DNA from 2 places in the Peribacillus sp. Aquil_B1 genome. Region 1 is predicted to be linked to the other one. Evidence: predicted binding sites of a transcription regulator. Region 1 holds the regulator's gene; the other holds the start of a gene.
The links. Region 1 encodes LexA, which represses DNA repair genes until DNA is damaged. Its sites were predicted from a motif close to CGAACATATGTTCG; they were not measured.
Positions count from the first base shown of each region.

Region 2: the regulator LexA is predicted to act here: its motif matches at 2,428-2,441, upstream of MPH60_RS06135 (Y-family DNA polymerase).

Region 1 covers NZ_JAKXEE010000001.1:2,637,593-2,649,208, reverse strand. The annotation lists gene MPH60_RS12870 (alpha/beta fold hydrolase) at 1-80, shown strand, start outside; gene MPH60_RS12865 (N-acetylmuramoyl-L-alanine amidase family protein) at 392-1,081, shown strand; gene MPH60_RS12860 (LexA family protein) at 1,617-2,255, opposite strand; gene MPH60_RS12855 (helix-turn-helix transcriptional regulator) at 2,390-2,614, shown strand; gene MPH60_RS12850 (esterase/lipase family protein) at 3,383-4,915, shown strand; gene MPH60_RS12845 (hypothetical protein) at 5,429-5,716, opposite strand; gene MPH60_RS12840 (glucosaminidase domain-containing protein) at 6,081-6,695, shown strand; gene lexA (transcriptional repressor LexA) at 6,921-7,544, opposite strand; gene yneA (cell division suppressor protein YneA) at 7,700-8,011, shown strand; gene MPH60_RS12825 (YneB family resolvase-like protein) at 8,031-8,687, shown strand; gene MPH60_RS12820 (DUF896 domain-containing protein) at 8,753-8,986, shown strand; gene tkt (transketolase) at 9,209-11,212, shown strand; gene sirA (sporulation inhibitor of replication protein SirA) at 11,497-11,616, shown strand, end outside.
Region 2 covers NZ_JAKXEE010000001.1:1,200,335-1,211,950, reverse strand. The annotation lists gene MPH60_RS06150 (alpha/beta hydrolase) at 1-191, shown strand, start outside; gene MPH60_RS06145 (iron-sulfur cluster biosynthesis family protein) at 234-557, opposite strand; gene MPH60_RS06140 (YolD-like family protein) at 756-1,088, opposite strand; gene MPH60_RS06135 (Y-family DNA polymerase) at 1,115-2,374, opposite strand; gene MPH60_RS06130 (C40 family peptidase) at 2,788-3,441, shown strand; gene MPH60_RS06125 (YobA family protein) at 3,493-4,020, opposite strand; gene MPH60_RS06120 (SDR family NAD(P)-dependent oxidoreductase) at 4,180-4,971, opposite strand; gene MPH60_RS06115 (MBL fold metallo-hydrolase) at 4,995-5,963, opposite strand; gene proC (pyrroline-5-carboxylate reductase) at 6,477-7,322, shown strand; gene MPH60_RS06105 (VOC family protein) at 7,396-7,827, opposite strand; gene MPH60_RS06100 (MerR family transcriptional regulator) at 8,111-8,662, shown strand; gene MPH60_RS06095 (ABC transporter ATP-binding protein) at 8,818-9,612, opposite strand; gene MPH60_RS06090 (ABC transporter permease) at 9,587-10,618, opposite strand; gene MPH60_RS06085 (ABC transporter substrate-binding protein) at 10,651-11,616, opposite strand, start outside.

The DNA.
Region 1 (11,616 bases):
CGCAATTATCAGAACCAACTATAGTGATTGACTCAATCAAAGATTGTGCAGAACAATTAAATAAAACAAACCATAACTAGATGAATGCAAGCATTTTTAGAGTATTTTGTTAATGTTGCCTTTTATAATCTCTCTGTCTCCTTCTATCACTTTATTTTATAGATGCCCAATAATTCCTGATAGAATAGTATACAAATGGAGGAAGGCTTTTTGAAAAATTACCCGGCCATTTGGCGAATCTCATCATATAATGCCATGACACCTTTAGGGTGTATTTTTTTTGGACCTGTAGCCGAGAAGATGAATTCTTATTTTGAAATTTCATTAATCAGATAGTTATGTGTACAAGCATTTATTGATACGTAACATAAGATTAATAGAGGTGATAGAAATGGTAAAAGTATTTATTGATCCCGGCCACGGCGGTACGGATCCAGGCTCGGTGGGGAATGGATTGAGAGAAAAGGATTTAACTTTATCCATTGCAACTCGAATCAAAGACATCTTATTAGTAGAATATAATAACGTTTCTGTAAAAATGAGCAGGTACCAAGATACGTACCCCTCTTTAAACGATAGGACGAATGCAGCGAACGCGTGGGGAGCCGACTTTTATCTCTCCATTCACATAAATGCTGGCGGAGGCACTGGGTATGAGGATTACGTTTATACGTCTACGAATCAGATTACGAAAACGTATCAAGATCATATTCATTCAGAGGTCATGAAGCTTATCAACATCCAAGACAGAGGACAAAAAACAGGAGATTTACATGTGCTCCGTGAAACGGACATGCCTGCACTCCTGACTGAAAATGGATTTATCGATAATGTCAATGACGCAGCCAAATTGAAAACGGCATCCTTTATCGAATCACTGGCTCGCGGACATGTAAACGGTTTAGTTAAATGCTTCAATCTTAAAAAGAAAAATACAGCTGTATACCACACAGTCGTTAGTGGTGACACCGTATACTCCTTAAGCATTGCTTATGGCAGTACGGTTCAGCAAATTAAAGATTGGAACGATCTTGACAGTCAGTACACCATTACAGTAAACCAGAAATTGCGGGTTAAATGAATCATTAATAGTTGCCTGGTTAAATGATTTTTAACTTCCAGAAGCACACCACACAGGAAGCCCTTCTTAAAAAGAGAGGGGCTTTTCCTCGTTCACGAATAAAATAATCGTGTACATACTACTGTCCTATATGAATGCTTGAAATTAGCGGAAGAAGTGAAAGGGAAAAATAAATAATTTTGCTCAGGAGGCAAAAGAGGAATTTGATATATCTTCGCATTTTCCAGGAAACAAGCCTCTGACGGGATTCGAACCCGCACTCCTTTCGTAAGCATAGGCTAGGGGAGAACACGCTTCCCTACGGATTTTCACCGGCAGGAATTCCACCTGCCTCAGCTTATTTGCTTTTCGGTGCTTCTGAAACCCTTACCTTGCGACCCGGTGGCTACAAATGTTTTCCGGCGCTCTTCCCTTCTAGAGCTACAGAGGCAAATAAAACAATACTAAAAAGCACAAACCATGATGGCTTATACCTAATATGTATCAGTCAATAAGGAGAACTAAAGTAATTTTCCTTAAAAATTCTAAATGGATATTAATCGTATATTTTAATGGCTTGAACCACTTTTCCTAAAATTCGGACTCTATCATTTTTGATGTTATAGGTTTTTTTTTCATAAAAAGGATCTGTGCTGCAGGGAGTGAGTGTGATGTTTTCTTCATCGATACTCACTTTTTTGACCGTAGCATCGTGACCATTTACCAAGACCACTCCAATTTTTCCTTTATCGACGTAGGTTGTTTTTTCAACGAGAATCAATGATCCGTCACTGAATTCTTTGTTCATGCTATTGCCATTCACTCTCAGGAAAAAATATTCTTTATTCGTTTTTAACATCGAATTTAATGTCGGCATATATGCTTCTATATATTCATTGGTGAAATTAGGATCTCCAGCAGGGATATTGCCATAGACTCCAATTAATCTTACATTCTTTTCATTTAGAAATTCCATTCCAGGAGCATTTCTAACGATAGGTGCTCCTTCAATGAGGTGGGATAGCGGTATTTCAAAGCATGCGGACATCATGCTCAATTTATCCATTAAAGGTTTATTCCGTCCGGATTCCCATGCTGATACTGCCGTTGGCGCCACTTTTAATATATTTGCCAAATCTTCTTGTGTCATTTTTCTTTCTTTTCTTAACATTTTAATCCGTTCACCAATGTGCATATTTCTTCACCTCTTACTAGAATATACACCATGAGTGAAAGTGAGTAAACTTAAAGTGCGTGAATTTTGCGAAAAATTGTTGGTAACTATACTTCAAGTGTGATATCATTTTTTTAGATAGGTGGTGACAAGATATGACAAACGTTAAGTTCACACTTAAACAAGCGAGGAAGTATAAAGGTTTGACACAAGAAGAAATGGCTAAAGTGCTGAAAATGGCCAAAAGGACTTACATTGACTATGAGCAATATAAGATTCCTTTGCGAATCGATAAGGCTTATTTGTTTGCTGAATGTGTTGGGTTCTCAATCGACGACATCATTTTTTTTGATCCCCACCTACACTTCAAATGTAGTTAAAGGATCAAGACTATCAACCATTTCTTCACCAAAGTAACCATTCCTGGGGCAAGATTTAAGAAATGATCGAAAGAGAGTGAAAAAAAGAGGAAAGGAAAATCAGATAAACATATTGTACAATCGGAAGAACAGCATAGCCCTGAAATTATTTATCCAGTTCTCATTTGTGAAATACGCGTATGTGGGTTGAGGGAAGGCTTTAAGGAGTTAAAAATCCAAATAGACGATTGATACTGAGATCCCTATGAATGACAGCCAATTGCTGTGAAAGAATTTTTTTCAATAATTTACTTAATGTCTAGGATGGACTTCAAAACACCATGAATAGGAGCAATTGGACAGTGGCAAATTCGAAGAATAATATTTGGATGATCATAAAAAAGTCAAGCCCTATATCCTTTGCAGGAGAAGGGCTTATTCTCTTTTTTGTGAACTTACAGCAGTCGATATATGGATTTATCCTATAAGGATCATTTCATAAATGGAAAATGACTGTATACATAAACGAATCGAAGGCAAACCATCATACTATATCTCCATTTATTATGAATTCTTCTAGTTTTTTTCTCCCATCTTTGTGAAGATAGCAGGTAATGGTATGCAAAAGTACAAATATATACTAATGAAGGCTATGAAAGGCCTGGAAGGAGGGCGTTGATAATAGGATGAGTTCGAAAAAATTCCACTTGATATTGGAGGAGATAACAATTGAAAAGGAATGTAATCAATTATGTCGTTTTTCTTGTCCTCATTCTAACCATATTAATTATGGCTAATCCAGACATTTCCTCAGCAGGAAAATTAAAGCCTCCTTCCGAAACGTTCAGTCCAGGAGATTGGTTTCTTGGAAGTATTCCTCCCAATCTTGATACAAAGAAACCACCGATCGTGTTTGTTCAAGGGAAAAACGGCAGTTCAACCAGCTGGTACGGTGAAACGGATTATCATGGTGTCAATGATATGTATACCAAAGCGTATGAAGCAGGCTACCAAACTGTTTTTGTTCAGCTTCATGATTCAGCTGGAAATGGATCAGTGAGCCAATATGCTAATGGAAGGCTTTTAGCTCAAATGCTTGCAGAAATCAGTAACCATTTCGGGGGCGAAAAAGTAAATATTATAGCTCACAGCAAAGGGGGCCCAGATACCCAAGCGGCTCTAGTGCACTACGGAGCACACCAATATGTTGGAAGGGTGATCACTTTAGCTTCCCCTCATCATGGTTCTCACCTTGCTGATTTGGCTTATAGCTGGTATGCGGGCTGGCTTGGTTCCCTATTAGGTCAAAAAGATGAGGGAACTTATTCTTTACAAGTTGGTAAAATGGCGGAATTTCGTTCTGTCACGGATAACCATGTTAATTCTCGTAAAAACATGTATTTCACTGTGGCAGGCATGAACAGAGGCCCGGTTCTATCAGCCTTATCCATGGGTGGACAATATTTATCTTCATATGGGGAAAATGATGGTCTAGTGAATGTATGGAGTACAAAAATACCCTATGCAACCCATTTATTTTCAGATCCCAACTTTGATCACGACAATATACGAGTTGGCTCAGCTGTATTTTCAAGAATTGAACCATATTTAAGAAGCACTTCCGCCGCTGGAATCCCTGAATATAATGTCAATTATAAAGAACGGGTTGAAGATGATGTCATTACAACCGCACTCGCTCAAACCGTTTTGGGTGATGTCCTGAAACAAAATGTCTGGATCGAACGAAGCTTCCATGTAAATGAAGCAGCCCCAGGCAATATAAACATATATACAGCCTCAAATGATGTCGAGGTTGAATTGATTTCTCCATCCAATAAAAAGTATTCACCTTCCTTAAAGGTGCATTCAGCCAAAAATGAAACTTCCTTTTTTAATGGTGCAACCATCCACTCATTCAATAGAAACAACCTTGAAATGGGTGATTGGAAAGTGCGAATGAAGACAAAATCGTCAAAAGACGCCTACCTGCTCACTGCACAATTTAACGAAAAGAATCCCATTACATTAAGTATGGCCGGTAAAGTTAAGCAAAAAGATGCAAAATTTTTAATAAAGAACCCAATGAATGATAAAAAAAGGCCAATCAGCACAACATTTTCGGTTCATCTAATAGATGAAACCGGTAATGAAATTAGTGAAAAAAGCTCAATTAAGGCAATGGATACTGAAAATTTTACTGGCACCCTTCCAGAAGTACCTAAGTCAGGTGTTTATAATGTAACAATAGATGTCAAGGAAAAAAATGTGTATGGTACTGAAAGAACCCGGACGCTGATTCGTTCGGTCTATATTGAGAAATAGTGAAATCCTTTCTTTTCTTAAGGCTGTTTTCGCATACTTTGTTGCTATTTACTGCTATTTACCAAGTAGTGCGGTGTGGTTGATTTCCCCTCCAGATGCTCGCTTTCCGCGGGGCGGGCGGTGAGCCTCCTCGGCGTAAACGCCTGTGGGGTCTCACCTGTCCCGCTGCTCCCGCAGGAGTCTCGCACTTCCGCTCCAATCAACCTTAAATAGTTTTGTTTTAAAAACACCAATCTTTACGAAAAGAGCCTTTCTTAAAAAGGGTATCAGACTGTAGACAAATTCTAAGTTTCTTTTATTTTAAAAAAGATCCAGTCGATTGCAGAAAATCCGCTTCCTTTCCGCCGACGGTCTGCCAAGCATGCTCGGTTAGTCAGGAGTTTAAAAAACATAAAGGATAACTTACTTTTCCCGACAAATTGATCCCTTCTCTTAATTAAGGAGGGGTTTTTTGGATGTGTAAATGGGATGTAACATGGGTGTTAGTGGCAGAGAGAGACAACCTATATAGGTTTAATCCGTCTTTTTATAGGATTCTCTATAAGACAAAATATCAGTTTTGAGTGCAGCATAATTGCCTATGCTAGCATAGCCATAAAACCAGCCCATGAAAATTCCTGAAACAAAGTGATGACGATGACTGATGAAAATGGAAATGAACAAGCCAAGGGCCAAAGCGATGGCAGGGATGAATTTTGGACGAATATGAAACATGACCTTAATAAGTTGAGTAAGAATCATGATGGTAGGAATGGCTATCACTGCATCCCAAAAGTTTGTATGGATGGTTGGGTAGTCCATGATTTCACCACCTTGAATTGAAGTTTTTAAAATTAATTTTTGTTTTTCATCAATTTTTTATACAATGATTACAAATTTAAAATGAATTATTAAAAGTTTTAGACAAGTTTTGAAGATTTCCAGTGTTCAATTAAAAAAGCCGTCAATCCATTTTAATATATGGATTGGCGGCTTTTCCTGGTTGGTGGGGAAATGGATAAATAGTACGCGGAGCGAACTATTCGAGGTAAGTAATCTAAAAATCAGCCAGATCATCGGAACCTTTTGTACTGGACAAGCTGTAACCTTTTTCATAGATGAGAATACGATAAGAATGAGAATAAACAGTGAAAAATAAAGTAATGCCTATTAGTGGGAGGTTCAAATGAGCAAAGAAACATTTATTAAGGAAATTGCTCCCTATGCCCAGAAAATTCAACAGGAATTTAAAATATTACCTTCGGTTGTCATCGCACAAGCTTGTTTGGAGAGTGGATATGGGACAAGTTTATTAGCAAGCAAAGGAAAAAATATATTCGGTACAAAAGGTGACTTCAAGGGTGAGTCTGTCATTATTCAGACAATGGAATATGTCAATGGTGTGCCTGTTCAAGTATGGAACAAATTCAGAAAATATCCATCGTGGGAAGAAAGTCTTCGAGATCTTGCCAATTTATATGTAAAGGGGACTTCGTGGAACAGAAGTCTTTATACAGCTGTCATTGGAGAAAAAGATTACAGAAAAGCACTCAAAGCAATATTCGATGCGGGGTATGCATCGGATCCCAAATATATTGAAAAACTGGTGAACCTTATCGAAACAAGCGATTTAACAAAATATGATGCAAGCATTGAAGAGGTTTATCATATTGTCCAAAAAGGGGATACCGTCTCTGCGCTTGCAAAAGCATACGGTTCTACACAAGTGCAGATACAACAGTGGAATGGCTTGGTCGATCTTAACCTCATAAAGGTGAACCAAAGATTAAGAGTGAAGTGAATTTTAACTGGGAGCGATAATTGAAGCTCTCTTTTTTATTGTAATCAGATTGTTACCAAAGTAAATATTAGGCGATCGTATAACTCCGATCCGTAATAAAGGATGTTTAAATTCCCAAGAAAATCTGATTCTATTAATAAATATATCAATATCCACTCTTCCATATGCATATTGAGAGAATTCAGGACATAGATTAAACAAACAAAAAAAGCGCGGTTAGCGCTTTTAGTGTATTTGTCTATATAAGCCTATTACTTTTCCAAGGATCGAAACATCCCGTAAAATAATTGGTTCCATATTTGAGTTCTCAGGCTGAAGCCTTATGTAATCCGGTTCCTTAAAGAATCGTTTTACAGTGGCTTCATCATCTTCCGTCATGGCCACGACGATATCTCCATTATTGGCATTGCTTTGTTGTTTCACGATGACATAATCCCCATCATGAATTCCTGCTTCGATCATACTTTCACCCATGATTTCCAGCATGAATACATGGTCATCATGTGGAACCATGCTTTCGGGAAGCGGAAAGTATTCTTCTATGTTCTCAATGGCCGTTATCGGCATTCCCGCTGTTACTTTTCCAAGTAACGGCACGTTCACGACATTGACTTTGGGAATATTGTTCGCTTCCTCCAAATTCATTATTTCAATGGCCCTTGGCTTGGTTGGGTCGCGTCTAATCAGGCCTTTGCTTTCCAGGCGTGATAAATGTCCGTGTACTGTTGAACTTGAAGCAAGCCCCACTGCTTCGCCAATCTCCCGTACGGAAGGTGGATACCCTTTTTGGCGGACCTCTTCTTTAATGAAATCAAGAATATCTTGCTGCCGTTTTGATAGTTTAGTCATTTGTGCACCTCTTCCCCAATGTTCTTTGCTACATTATAGCATGGCCCCCAACTCTATACAAACATAAGTTCGAATTTTGTTGTTGACTGAAACAAACGTTCGTATTATAATTTGACCATAACATACGAACGAACATTCGCTTTGGAGGGATATTTATGAAAAATTTATACAAAAATTATATTTATACGATTCTATTAGCGGGATCAGTATTCATCTTTTCAATTTTATTCTCTTGTACATTGAACAACGATCCAAAAAAGGATTTCCTTTCTATAGAAGTAAGTGAAGGTGATACCCTATGGGGAATTGCCGAAGAATATGAAGAAGCAAATTTGACAAAAAAAGAATTCATTGGTTGGATAGAAGAGCATAATGGAGTCAGGGCGGATACAATTAAACCTGGTCAAGTCATCGTCATACCGGTTAAAGGGGAAGAGCTTGTCCAGAATTTGGCCAGTGAGCAGTAAGTAGTGAAGGTAGGGTATTATGAAGGCGGTAATCTATTGTAGGGTCAGCACAGAAAAAGAGTCACAGGAAACATCATTGGCAAGGCAGGAAGATGAGTTAGTCAAATTGGCAGAAAAGATGGACGTAGAAGTCATTTCCATAATAAAAGAACAGGCAAGTGGTTATGAGTTGAATCGGGATGGCATTTTTGAAATGCTCGAACTATTTAAAACTAAAGAAGCTGATGTACTATTAATCCAGGATGAAACAAGGCTGGGAAGAGGAAATGCCAAAATAGCCCTTTTCCATGTCATCCTTAAAGAAGATGTGAAGATTTATACGCTCTCACATGACGGGGAGCTTGAGTTATCGGATTCGGATGCCATGGTCATCCAGATAGTCGGTATTGTAGAAGAATACCAAAGGAAACTACATAACCTTAAAATAAAGCGCGGGATGATAAGAGCCGTTGAAAAAGGGTACCGTCCTCAAAAAAACCTTCAGAATCAAAGGAATTCCACTGGAAGGGACCGTATGGAAATTCCTATTGAAGAAATTATTAAACTTCGGGCCAATGGATTGACATTTGCAGAAATCGCAGCCACTTTAAGGGGCTTTGGATACAATGTTTCCAAGGCTACTGTGAATAGGCGTTTTCTCGAACATCAACTGAATAAAAAGGAAAGTCAATCTTAGAACTTGTAATTTCGCTTTTTTTTTAATACCATGACAATATCCGGAGATTATGAAGGAGCGAAATTATGTTATCAAAAGAAAAAATAACCCGTATTAATGAACTTTCTAAAAAGGCAAAGACTGAAGGTTTGACGGAAGTTGAGGCGAAAGAGCAAACCCAATTGAGAAGTGAGTATTTGGAAACATTCAGAAAGTCCATGACCGATACGTTGGAGCATGTGAAAGTCGTTGATCCAGAAGGTAATGACGTCACTCCTCAAAAGATAAAAAATATAAAAGAAAAAAGAAACTTACATTAATGCTTGAATTCCTCTCATGGAACGGGGATCCTATTAGCATTTAGGAGTAAAAAGGGAGTGCATGCATGTATGTATTCTCCTATTTAGTTTAATCTAAATAGGGGCTTCTCTTATTTCTAGGAAATTTTAATATTGAGGCAGTAAATAGTGATTTTAGTTGTGATATTATGCTTGTCACTATAATATAAAGAGGTACATTACAGGAAGGGATGTTTTTACAATATGTTAGATAAATTAGATGCACTTTCTATCAATACGATTCGTACATTATCAATTGATGCAATTGAAAAGGCTAATTCCGGCCATCCAGGTATGCCAATGGGTGCAGCGCCGATGGCGTATAAACTATGGACCGAATATATGAACCATAACCCGAAAAATCCAGATTGGTTTAATAGAGATCGCTTTGTTCTTTCAGCTGGACATGGTTCTATGCTGTTATACAGCCTTCTTCATTTATCGGGCTATGGCTTATCTATCGATGATTTGAAAAGCTTCCGTCAATGGGGCAGTAAAACTCCAGGACATCCTGAATTCGGACATACGGCTGGTGTAGATGCAACTACCGGGCCGCTTGGACAAGGTATTGCAATGGCAGTCGGAATGGCAATGGCTGAACGTCACTTGGCAGAAAGCTATAACCGCGATTCTTATAATGTTGTCGACCATTATACATATAGCATTTGTGGAGATGGAGATTTAATGGAAGGTGTTTCTGCAGAAGCCGCTTCATTAGCTGGACATCTACAACTCGGAAGACTTGTTGTTTTATATGATTCTAATGATATTTCCCTTGACGGCGACTTAAGTCAATCATTTAGTGAAAGCGTAGCAGACCGGTTCAAATCTTATGGATGGCAATATATCCGCGTTGAGGATGGAAATGATCTTCAGGAAATTGCTAAAGCGATTGAAGAAGCGAAAACCGACGATGCACGCCCAACATTAATCGAAGTGAAAACGGTTATTGGATACGGTTCACCAAACCGTTCAGGTAAATCCGCTGTTCACGGCGCTCCGCTTGGCGCAGATGAGCTTAAATTGACAAAGGAAGCTTATAAATGGACATTCGAAGAGGACTTCCATGTTCCGGAAGAAGTGTATTCACACTTCAATGAAGCTGTTGTTGATGCAGGCGCTCAAAAAGAAGAAGCTTGGAATGAATTGTTCAAAAATTACAAAGAAGCACATCCTGAGTTAGCACAGCAATTGGAGCTGGCCATCAAAGGAGAACTGCCTGCTGATTGGGATCAGGAAATTCCGGTCTATGAAGAAGGTAAAACATTAGCTTCCCGTGCTTCAAGTGGGGAAGTGCTAAATGCAATAGCCAAGCGGGTCCCTAGCTTCATTGGGGGTTCTGCGGATTTAGCCGGATCTAATAATACTGCCATCAAAGGTGAGACTGATCTATTACCTGGTAATTACAGCGGCCGTAATATATGGTTTGGTGTACGTGAATTCGCTATGGGTGCGGCTTTAAATGGAATGGCACTTCATGGTGGATTAAAAGTATACGGAGGAACATTCTTCGTATTCTCTGATTATCTACGTCCTGCCATAAGAATGGCAGCACTAATGGGACTGCCTGTAAACTATGTATTCACGCATGACAGCATTGCTGTAGGAGAAGACGGACCGACTCATGAGCCAATCGAACAATTGGCATCATTGCGTGCAATGCCTAACCTAGGGGTAATCCGTCCAGCTGATGGCAATGAAACGGCAGCAGCCTGGAAAGTGGCTATGGAGTCTACAAATAAACCAACGGCCCTTGTATTGACTCGTCAAGGATTGCCAACAATTAAAGACACGTCAGAAACTGCGTATGAAGGTGTTTCAAAAGGTGCTTACATCATCTCTGCTTCTAAGAAAGAAGTAGCCGATGCATTACTTCTTGCGACTGGTTCCGAAGTGAACTTGGCTGTGGAAGCACAGAAAGCTTTAGCGAACGAAGGAATTGATGTTTCTGTTATCAGCATGCCATCATGGGATCGATTTGAAACTCAATCTAAAGAATATAAACAAAGCGTAATCAATCCGGCAGTGAAGAAACGTCTAGCTATCGAAGTGGCTTCACCGTTTGGTTGGGATCGTTATGCAGGTGATGAGGGTGAAATATTGGCCATCAATCATTTCGGAGCTTCTGCACCAGGCGGTAAAATCATGGAGGAATTCGGCTTCACTTTAGAAAATGTAGTTGCCCGTGTTAAGGAAATGCTTAACTAATCGTAATGGAGAACTGACACCAACTAGTTTGGTGTCAGTTTTTTTATCAAAAACAATCCTGGTTTATTGCGTGCTCCTATTCTAAAGGGAAATCTTCCATTCGACAAAAAAAGAAGAAAATTTCTCCAGCAAACAACATATCTTTTTAGTTTGTCAATATATAATGAGAATAAATAAATTTCGTTTAAATGTGTCAGTTAAAGGGGAAAGTTATCAATAGTGGAAAATAGTGGAGAGGGTCCTGGTGGTTAGTCCAAAATAGGAAAGCTAGGAGGCATTGGCTGATGAGAACCTATCAAATTTATTTAATCGAAGATGAATTTGCCCATCATTATTATGGAAGAGAAAAGCTATTTTTCAATTTGTTTTTGGAGTATATTCAAGCAAAGGGCAGACTGAAGAGT
Region 2 (11,616 bases), 1.4 Mb from region 1:
GAAACCCGGTGCTCTTCATCCATAGTGAAAATGATAGTTTCATTCCCGCTTCCATGACAGCGGAATTATATGCAGCAAAAAAGGGCCCAAAGCAGCTGTACCTAGCTAAAAAAGGGGCCCACGCTCAATCTTATAATGAAAATCCAAGAGAATATGAAGATCAAATCGATCAGTTTCTAAAACTTGTCTGAGAAGAAAAAAGAGGGTATCCAAGATCCCCTCTTTGCTTTTAATCAGATCTTATTAAAATAACTCATCCTCGGATTCAAGATTTGATTCGGACTTTTTAATTGAAAGCTGTTCGCTTCCGGAACAAAGTCTATTTTCATGACTTCATCAAGAAAAATCATTTTTGATTTCTCCACATATAGCGGAATCCCGTTTGTTTCCACTTTTTCTGTACCTTCTTCAGGTTCGTTGACCCACCATAGCGCGGTCACACCGCTTACCACGCAGCCACAGCCATCCGTATCATATTTCAACTGTAAATATCCTTCTTGTCCCTGTACCTTATCGGCCATTTTCTCAGCCGCTGTTTCCGTCCATTCAATATACATGATTGCACGCCTCCCGATGTCTTTCCTTTCCCCCATTATAAACCATAAAAACGCTTCTGTTAAAGAAACTGCCTTCCTTTGCAAGCGTCAGCCGACACGAAAATCACTTTCTTCATGGCCGATCCAACAAATGCCGGTTCTCTAACGCCAATTCCTTTCATCAGAAAGGCTGTCCCTTGGGAACAGCCCTTCCGCTCATCATTCCATTATCCTTACATCCGCGATATCGGAAAGCCTGATATAGTGGGCCTGCTGAAACCGATCGACGATATGAAGCTTTTGGGTGAGCTCATTATAATAATGGATCCTGCCGATTAACAGCTGATACCGGTTTCCTTCATAATGAGCAATCCTGACATCCTTTCTTTCCTCCATCGCTTCCCCCATTACCGCATTCATTTCTTCCAATTGCTGCTCATCCAGGATGCGCTTCGTTTCATAGCCATCCTCCACCACCCAATCCCGAAGCATCTTCACATGCTCCGGCAACATCATCGATGTCCATTTGATACGGCCGCGATCACGTATCATCCTTTTCCCTCCCTTCAAAATCAACCTTACGCCTTATGCCCACCAAGCAGCTTGCTCCGGTAAACGGCTGTACCTGCTTCTGTATACGAAACGGCACGCAATAACGATTTGGCTCCATATTTATGGCGGATTCGATCCACCGTGTAACTCAATTCCCGCTTCTTCCAGCGCGAAGCATCGAATAAAGTCAGCTGCATTTCGTTATCATCCACAATGTTCGAGAGCCTGACCTCTATGCTCCGAACCGTTTTTTGCCTATAGTTCTCATGAAAAAGCTCCAAGCAAACTTTATATAACTCCATCGTAATGTTGGTCGGTTCGCTAATCGAACGCGAACGATGGAAACCTCCGCCGAACTCGTCCTTGCTGTAACCAATGCTGAGGCTCACCGTCCTTCCTGCCTTGCGATGGGTGCGTGCCCTTCTTCCAACTTCTTCGCAAATTTCCAGCATGACCTGCTTTACCTCATGCTCCTCCTTATAATCCCGCAGCAGGATTTGACTTTTGCCGAAGCTGACCTGCCCTTCGATGATCGCTGCCCCCATATCGGATAAATCTATTCCCCAGGCATGGTGGTAAAGCTGATTGCCCATAATCCCAAACTTTGCTTCAAGTAATTCAAGATCATAATTGGCAAGCTGCCCAACCGTAAATATGCCCATTCCATGAAGGGTTTTTTCTACGCGCCTGCCGATCCCCCACATTTCACGAAGCGGGGAAATCGGCCAAAGTTTGCTTGGCACATCCTCATACTTCCATTCCGCAATCCCTTTATGTTTGGCTTCCAAATCAAGGCAAAGTTTTGCCATAAGCATGTTCGGTCCAATTCCAATGGCACAGGGGAGCTGTAATTCCCGTTCAATTTCATCCTTTATCTTTTCAGCTATCATGCGGGCATCTCCCCATAAAGAAGCGGCACCATCGACTTTCACAAAGCTTTCGTCCACACTATATACGTGAATCGCTTCTTTGGGCACATAACGGTTGAACAAGCGGGTGATTTCCGTCGAAACCCTTAAATAGGTCGCCATTTTAGGTTCAACGACGACAATCCTCGGATCATTCGGGATCTCAAACATCCGCGAACCTGTCTTGATGCCAAATTCCTTCTTCATCTTTGGAGAAGCCGCAAGCACAATGCTCCCTGTCCTCTTCAAATCACCAACCACCGCCAGATAACAATCAAGCGGGTTCAGACCAAGCATGACCGCTGAACAGCTTGCATAAAAACTTTTCATATCGATACACATAATTGATTGTTTCGGCATCGTCCCATAATCCATCATTTCTCACCCTAACAAGAATATACGTTCGCTTTTATTATATTCATAACTTTAACCGAATATACGTTCTTATTCAATGGAAGTTTTCATACAAATTTCTACTTTTTAATGTAATTTCCTCGAAAAATATAATAGATACTAATAATGGTTAAAATACCAAATTTAAACTACATATCCAAATAGTTTTTTAAAAAAGAATCAATTCGTAGCTTGAATAATTTTTAGTGGATCCTTATGCTTAGTTTTTTAAAATTCTCCCACCCTTTTCAACAGACTTTCGACTATTTTAAATCAAGTCTTACTGCTCATTTTTTGTAATGAAAATGTAATCAAAATTATGTCTAATTGTCATAATGGTATTGTAGGATAATATTGTTAACAATACTAGAGAGATAGATAGAGAGGAAATGAAAATTATGAAGAAATGGATCGCTTCAGCTGCTGTTGCATCTGCCATGATGCTAACCCCACTGCAAGCCTTTGCCAATATTGGAGACCAAACCCTCAGACCCGGAATGACACATAGCGATGTCAAACAACTACAACAACTTTTAAAAACCAAAGGTTATTTCACATATACAGGTTCACTGACTACATATTACGGCACCTATTCTGTATCTGCAGTAAAAAAATTCCAAAAAGCCAAAGGGTTGACTGTCGATGGAATTGCCGGCCGAGGCACATTTAATGCGCTTGGTGTTTATAATGTCAATAATACTAGCTTGATCAGCTATGCAAAAACCTTAATAGGCAAACCCTACAAATGGGGCGGAACAACACCAACTGGATTCGACTGCTCAGGCTTCGTCTATTACGTATTCCAGAAATCACAAGGAATCACCTTACCGCGTACAACATCATTGCTTTATGCCAATACAGGTTTAAAAGTATCTTCACCAGCTAAGGGTGATCTTGTATTCTTTAATACTTCTGGAACAGGGGTATCCCATGTTGGGATTTATATCGGAAATGGTCAATTCATCAGTGCTACGTCTTCTAAAGGAATAACCATCACGGATATGGATAATTCATATTGGAAACCAAAATATTTGGGTGCGAAAACTTTATAAAACCGAGGACGAACAACCGGACGGAATTCAAAGTGATTCAGTCCGGTTGTTTTATTTTATATATAATATTTCATCCGTTACATCCTCAACAGTCACAGTAAATGAAGAATCCAAGTTGGAACGATTCATCATTTCGATATTATAAACATGCTCTGAGGGTAAATGGACGACTTCGAGAACCATGAATCGCTGACTTTCCGCTTTGCTGACATGATCGAGAGCAGCAGTGACCGCCCTTTGTTCGGCTAAGCTATTTTCATCGGTTAAAACAAGAATCAGTTCCGCTTCCGCTTTCCCAGGAAATGATTTCTTCACCCCGCCCCGGTGCCATGGCTTCACTTTCATCCCGATTTCCAGTTCGGAATAATCGAGGTCATTACCATGTTGATCTTGAATATATGTATCATTGGTCACCTTATAGTACGTCCCTTTAATCAAAATCCTTTTATCGTCAAGATCCGTAATGAAACCTTCTTCCCCTTTATCAATGGATTCATCCATGTTCCAATCAGGGGATTGGCAGCTACCCAGAATAAAGGCAACGAATATGGAGATATAAAGGTTCACCATCATCTTCATACAAATCCCTCCTACTAGAAATAGACGAATTCCCCCTGAAATAGTTACCCTTTATTTAACATAGAAAACTTCGGGCATTTCAAAAAGGGGAATGTCACCGACATTCCCCTTTGCCTATTATATTACCATCTTTTGCCTTGTTCTGCATCGAAAGTCTAGCTACTTTTTAAAAAATGCTTTTTTTCCTAATGTTTCGGTGATTTTCGGAAACATGTTATACCATTTCCCAGCTAAATTCATCCAGCCAGGCAGATTGATTTCCCTCTTGTTGGTCAGCATCGCCGCTACGATTTTAGCAGCGACATCTCCAGGCTTAAGCATGAATTTTTCAACGTTCTTTAAGTATGTACCTGATTCATCCGCAATGTTAAAGAAATTCGTTTCTATAGGGCCAGGATTGACGGTGGTCACAAAAACATGATCTTCCATCAGCTCGAGCCGAAGTGCGTTTGAATAGCCAAGAACTGCGAACTTGGTAGAAGAGTACAATGTTGATTTAGGAGTGGCGATTTTACCGGCCTGTGAAGCGATATTGATGATATGCCCCGATTTTCTCTGCTTCATATACGGCAAAACCAGCTTTGTGCAGGCCATCAAGCCAATGACGTTGACAGCAAACATTGCTTTCGTTTCATTTAATTCCGTATCCTGCGCTTCTTTAAACGTGCCGAAACCAGCATTGTTGACCAACACATCCACTTCACCTATTTGCTCATGGATGTCATTAAAAACATTTGTCACCTGGTCAGTGTCTGCCACGTCAAGCTTATAGGCATATGCATCAATCCCATATTGGGTGATCAGTTCATTCTTTAGCAGCAGTAATTTATCCATGCTTCTGGCCAAGAGGACGAGACGGCCTCCCTGTTTTGCACTTTGAATGGCAACTTCCTTGCCAATCCCTCCGGAAGCACCGGTAATAACAATGACTTTACCTTGTAACTCATTCAAAAAAGTGAGCCTCCTTGCGAACATTAAGCGATTGAATACAGAATGACCCCTGATTGGATTTCTGTTTGGACTTCACCCAAGTCTTCTAAATAGTCCAGCTGACCGACCGTTTCCGAAAGTGTCAGGCCCACTTCCTGAAGGTATACTTTCGGAAACAGCTGCTGACACACTTCAAAGACAGATAAAGGCTTATCTTGCAGCATGCTTTTCACCTGCATGGCACGGTTATGCTGCCGCTCGAATCTATATTGAATCAAGTCGGCAACTGCATCTCCTGCCACTTCAGATCCATGTCCGGAGTAAACAGTGGATATGGGAAAATCCAATAATTTTTGAAGTGATGCATTATATTGCAGTAACGGACGAGGCCTCATGCCTCCAGGGAGTATAGGTGGTTCCATTAATGGATTAGGTGAAATCTTGGCAAGCAAATGATCGCCAACGATCATAACCCCGTCACTTTCCCGGTAAAAGGATAAATGGCTTTGCGCATGCCCTGGAGTCTCGATCACTTTCCAGCCTGGAAGACCAGGGAGCTCATCTCCCTCAGCCAAATATCCATGCAGCTTCCGTTCACTAAGGAAACGGATTTCGTCACGATTGTGGATCAGTTTATTTTTCAGCTCTTCTGCCACTCCGAACTTTGTGGCATATTCAAGGAAAAAACGATTATGGGTTTCAAGGAATTCATCACTGATAGTCAGCCAGCGCTGATTGTTTTTGTGTCCATAAACCGGGATCTCTTTTTCAAAGAAATCGAGTCCACCAGCATGATCAGGATGATGATGGGTTAAAATGATTTGTTCGATATCAGTCAGTTTCAGACCCAATTCCCCAAGCCCGTTAGTCAAGGCCTCCTTTGATCGTTTTGTTTTCACTCCAGTATCGATTAGCGTTAAAGCATCCCCTTTAACTACATAAACATTCACATCACCCACTGCAAATGGCGTGGGCAAAGTAATTTTTGCAATATCTCCATTCCAATTCACCATAATCTTTTCCACCTTAGAAAATTATATTTATATAAAACTTTTTATACACTAAACAGAATTCTAAGTATACTTATCATGTATAATTACCATTTTACATGTATTTTTAATTACTGTCATTATTTTCACATAATTCATGTCTATTTTTTCTCGTCCATGCATATATTATCATTGACAGAGTGCTAATATATCCTTCATAATCACAAGTAATTAAAGACGGCATGGCTTTGATTAAGGCCAAGTAAATGATTGATGGCGTAAAGAGAGTGAAGCTCGGAATGTGCTGAAAGGCTTCATCGCCCTCTCATTATTGAACCTACCTTATGAGCCTTCAGGAAAACCTGACGTAATTCCCGCGTTAGAGGATTCAAGTGCAGCTTTTCTGTTTATTTATTATGGAAAAGTTGAACAAAGGTGGTACCACGGAAGCTAGACCTTTCGTCCTTTATTGGATGAGGGGTCTTTTTGTTTTTCAAAAAAAGGCCGAAAACTTTAAAAGAAAAAGGAGCGGGAAATATGAAGAAAATCGCGTTTATCGGAGCTGGATCGATGGCAGAAGCAATCATCTCGGGGCTGGTGACCCAACAGGTAATTGAACCAGCAAATATTTTTGTTACAAATAAATCAAATGATGATCGGTTCGATTATTTAAAGAACCAATATGGTGTAACTGCCACAAGATCGCTGCAGCTATTGGTACAGGATGCAAACCTTGTCGTACTGGCGGTGAAACCGAAAGATATTTTAGAAACGATGCAATCAATAAAAGAATATATTCGTGAAGAAATGCTGTTCATTTCCGTTGTTGCCGGCGTTCATACAACAAGCTTGGAAGGTATCGCCAACAAGCGGTTCTCGATCGTCCGTGCCATGCCTAATACATCGGCAGCTGTAGGAAAATCCGCAACGGCCCTTGCGGCTAACTGTCATACGAAAGACGCGCAATTACAAACGGCGATTACCCTTTTTGAAACGGTCGGTACAGTGGCAGTTGTCGACGAAACCCAGCTAGATGCGGTGACAGGCTTATCAGGCAGCGGTCCGGCTTATATTTATTACTTGGTCGAGGCATTGGAAAAATCAGCAGAAAAAATAGGTCTCGATTCCGAAACCGCTAAGCAATTGATTCTCCAGACACTGATGGGGGCGGCCGATATGTTACAGAAATCACCTAAAACGCCTGCCGTACTAAGAAAGGAAGTCACTTCACCAGGCGGAACGACAGAAGCAGGTCTGAAAGCACTTCAAGCACATCAAGTGGAAGAAGCATTCATTGCCTGTGTACAAGAAGCGACTGAGCAATCAAAGCGAATGGGCAATCAAATAAGTAAAGAACTAGCCAAATATGTAGTTTCGCAGTAAGGTGCATGATGATGATCGGCTGTTGCCAGGCAACAGCCCTTTTTTCTAAGGGGTAATCCTTCCGTAGTGTGCGTTACTTTATAATCAGCATATCATTTTCATCAAAACTCCAATCCTTTGAATACGCAACCTCCCAATAGTAACCATCGGGGTCTGAAAAATATCCGCTGTACCCTCCCCAAAAAACATCCTGAGGTAATTTTTCGATTGTTCCCCCGGCCTTTTCAGCTTTGTTGATCACATCATCCACTTCTTCAATTGATTTAGCATTATAAGCAAGCGTAAGACCCGGGAACCCATTTTTCTTAGGCGGTTCTTTCTCATTGATGTCTTTTGCCAGCTCCTCTAAAGGATACAAAGCAAGTTTCGTTCCGGCATTATTAAAAAAGACGATTGCGGGTTCGTCCCCATTAACCGTTGTATGAAATCCCAACCCGTCCCGGTAAAATCTTAATGATTCAGCAATATCCCTGACACCTAAAGTTATAATGTTGATCCTGTTCATACTAGTCCTCCTTTTTCCATGTTTTAAGGGTAAATTCGACATCTGCATCACATTTCCCTTTTTAGCTTGATTACCATTAGCCACGCCATCACAAATGCATCTAAAAGTTCCTAACAACGCTACCATCTGCAAAAAGCTGTCCACGGGGAATTCCACCTTGGATTGCCCCTCATGCAAATTACGTTGGAATTCCACTTTCTTTGCCGAATGAATACATGTTTTGTCAACAGTAAAGGAATTCACTCATACTTATCGAATTCAACAACCAAAAGGGGGAATCTCGATGAATACAAGCGCAGTTGCCCGGTTACTGAATGTTTCCCATAGTACGATTCAACGCTGGGTCACCCAATTGAACATGGAAGTAGAACGGAATCAGCTTGGTCACTACCAGTTTTCGGATGAAGACATTGCATTATTAAGAAAAATCCAAGATCAGCTGAACGAGGGCATCATTCTCCAAAAGGTCAGCATCTCAGAGAAGAAGCTTAGAAAAGCGACCATCCAGAAACACTCTGAACCGAATAAAGAACATGATCAACTGCTAGAACGCATCATCCGGCTTGAAAATGGACTGAAAACAAAAGCGGACGATGTTGTATCCTATCAGCTTTTACAGCACAGAAGCGAAATGGAAGAAATGCACAAACTCGTTAAGAAGCTCGAAGCCCGTATCGAAGCGTTAGAAAAACCAATGGGTCAGCACTTTGATTATTTCCTCGCGGCTGAAGAGGCTGCTGCCACTAAAAAGACGAAGAAAAGGCCATTCATAAAAATGATTTTTGGAAACAGAAAGAACGATAGTTCATCATGGAGCACAGCCGACAGCGATTGACATCGAGTATCAAGATCGTTCATGAGCACCCCACGATAGCCATTTTTCTTATGCAAAGCATTCCTTCAGTAATAGGACCTGATCTTATTAATTACCCCAAATAAAAAGGCCCTGACCCAAGATTAATTTCACCTGGGTCGGGCCTTTTCATCATCTTAAATCAGCACTGCACGGTCATTGAGCATTTTTTCGCCTTTGATGCGCTGGAATTCGTTAAGCAGTTTTTCGACGGTTAGCTTCTGCTTTTCAGCGCCTCTGGCTTCAAAAATGATCTGTCCCTTGTCCATCATAATCAAGGAATTTCCAAGATCGATTGCCTGCTGCATATTATGAGTCACCATCAACGTCGTTAACTGGTTCTTTTCGACGATTTCCTTCGTCAGGTTTGTAACGAGCTCCGCCCGTGAAGGATCAAGTGCTGCTGTATGTTCATCAAGTAGCAGGATTTTAGGGTCGGTGAAGGTCGCCATCAGCAATGATAGTGCCTGACGCTCCCCACCTGATAATAATCCCACTTTTGCAGTCATCCGATTTTCCAAGCCTAAATGAAGGGTGCCCAAACACTCTTTAAAAAGTTCTTTCCGTTTTTTTGTCACCCCAAAGCCTAAACCTCTTTTATTGGTTCTGCCATAGGCAATCGCCATATTTTCCTCAATCGTCATATGTGGTGCCGTACCCAGCATGGGATCCTGAAAAACGCGGCCAATCATTTTGGCACGGGCATGTTCTTCAATGGCCGATACGTTTTCACCATCGATGATGACTTCACCTGCATCAGGGAGAATCTTGCCGGAAATCATGTTCATCAACGTCGATTTACCTGCTCCATTACTTCCGATGACAGTTACAAATTCACCTTTTGTCATCTGCAGTTCCAGATTTCCAAGGGCTAACTTTTCATCTGGTGTTCCCTCATTGAAAACTTTATAAATCTGATTTAACCGAAGCATATTCTTCCCTCCCTTTCGGTAAAGTCCCATCATGACGCATCTGTATTTCTTTAAGCCGCCTTTTCTTCCGGTTTTTTTCCTTTTGTTTATCGGAAATTTTAGGAATGACAAGTGCCCCGACCACAATAAGTGCCGTAATTAATTTAACATCACCCGTTTCAAGGAATTCTACGCGAAGTGCCAAAGTTACGACGATTCGGTAAATAATCGCCCCTCCTATGACGGCCAGCGTCGCACGCGCAATCGTTTTTGCGCCAAATAGAGCCTCACCGATTATGACGGATGCCAATCCGATGACAATGATACCAATCCCCATGCCTATATCGCTAAAACCGTTATATTGGGCAACCAAGGATCCCGAAAAAGCCACAAGTGCATTTCCGATTGCAAGTCCCAGAATCTTCATGTTGCCAGTATGGGCGGAAAAACTCTTGACCATGGCTTCATTATCACCAGTCGCACGTAAGGCAAGACCAATTTCCGTTTTCAAAAAAGCTGACATTCCAGCTTGGATGATGACAGCCACAATCAGCATAACGATTAATATGGCCCACGTTTTTGGCAGGCTGTCACCGAGACCCACGAAGGATAAAAGACCATTCAACAAATTGTCCAGCCCGGTGCCAGCCCAGGCATCCTGGATATTCGTGATAATGGTCGTTTGAGAAAGCAACGGAATGTTGGATGCACCCATGATCCTCAAATTGATCGAATAGAGGGCGATCATCATTAAGATACCTGCCAAGAGAGGATTGATTTTCCCTTTCGTATGCAGGAAACCAGTTATCGTCCCAGCGATGAACCCTGCCACCATGGCACTCAACGTGGCAACGATTGGCGAAAAACCGTTAACGATCATAATGGCGGCAACAGAGGCCCCTGTCACAAAACTGCCTTCCACAGTCATATCCGGGAAGTCGAGAATCCTGAATGTTAAATAAACACCGAGTGCCATGATCGCATAAATCATTCCCGACTCAAAAGAGTTGAATAAGGCTGAGAACATTTTTTTCTTCCTTCCCCGAACAAAAGCAGAGTTTATTTTACAAACTCAGCATCTGCTTTCCATTCTTCTTTTATTTCAACACCCATATCTTTTGCTGCTTTTTCATTGATGACCAATTTCAGTTTTTGTGGATATTGAACCGGGATATCTCCAGGTTTTTTACCATCCTTCAGGATTTCAACCGCTTTTTGCCCCGCTTCATAACCAATATCATAGTAACTGAAGCCATATGCTGCGAAACCGCCAGCATTTACGGAATCAAGTTCGCCGACAAACAATGGGATATCTTGATCATTTGCCACAGAAATGACCGATTCCAGTGCCGAGACAACTGTATTATCAGTAATGATATAGAAAGCATCCGCTTTTCCGATTAAAGATTCCGTTGCCTGTTTAACATCCGCTGAAGTCGAGACGGATGCCTCCACGACTTTCAAACCAGCTTTTTTCGCTTCCGCTTTCACATTCTTTATTTGGACGACTGAATTTTGCTCCCCTGTATTATAGACAGTTCCAATTGTCTTCGCCCCAAGCTCTTCCGCTAGGAATTTCATTGACTTTGCAATGGCTTCAGGATGGGAGTCCGTTGTACCCGTCACATTTCCGCCTGGTTTTTCCAAAGAAGTAACAAGCTCCCCAGCTACAGGATCGGTAACCGATGTAAAGACGATTGGGATATCCTTGGTCGCATTTAAAGCACTTAGAGCACTAGGAGTCGAATTCGCAAATATCAGATCCACTTTATCCCCAACAAAGTTATTGGCAATCGTCTGACTGTTGTTTTGGTCACCCTGTGCAATTTGAAGATCATATTTGGCATTAATGTCACTGTCCTTCAGTGCCGCCTGGAATCCTTCATATGCTTGATCCAGGGAATCATGCTGAACGATTTGCGTTACCCCAATGTTGAAGGTATCCTTTCCGCTTTCATCCTTTGCGGTATCTTTTTCCTTGTCATTTCCACACCCAGCCAATAATAAACCTGCGACCAATGTCAT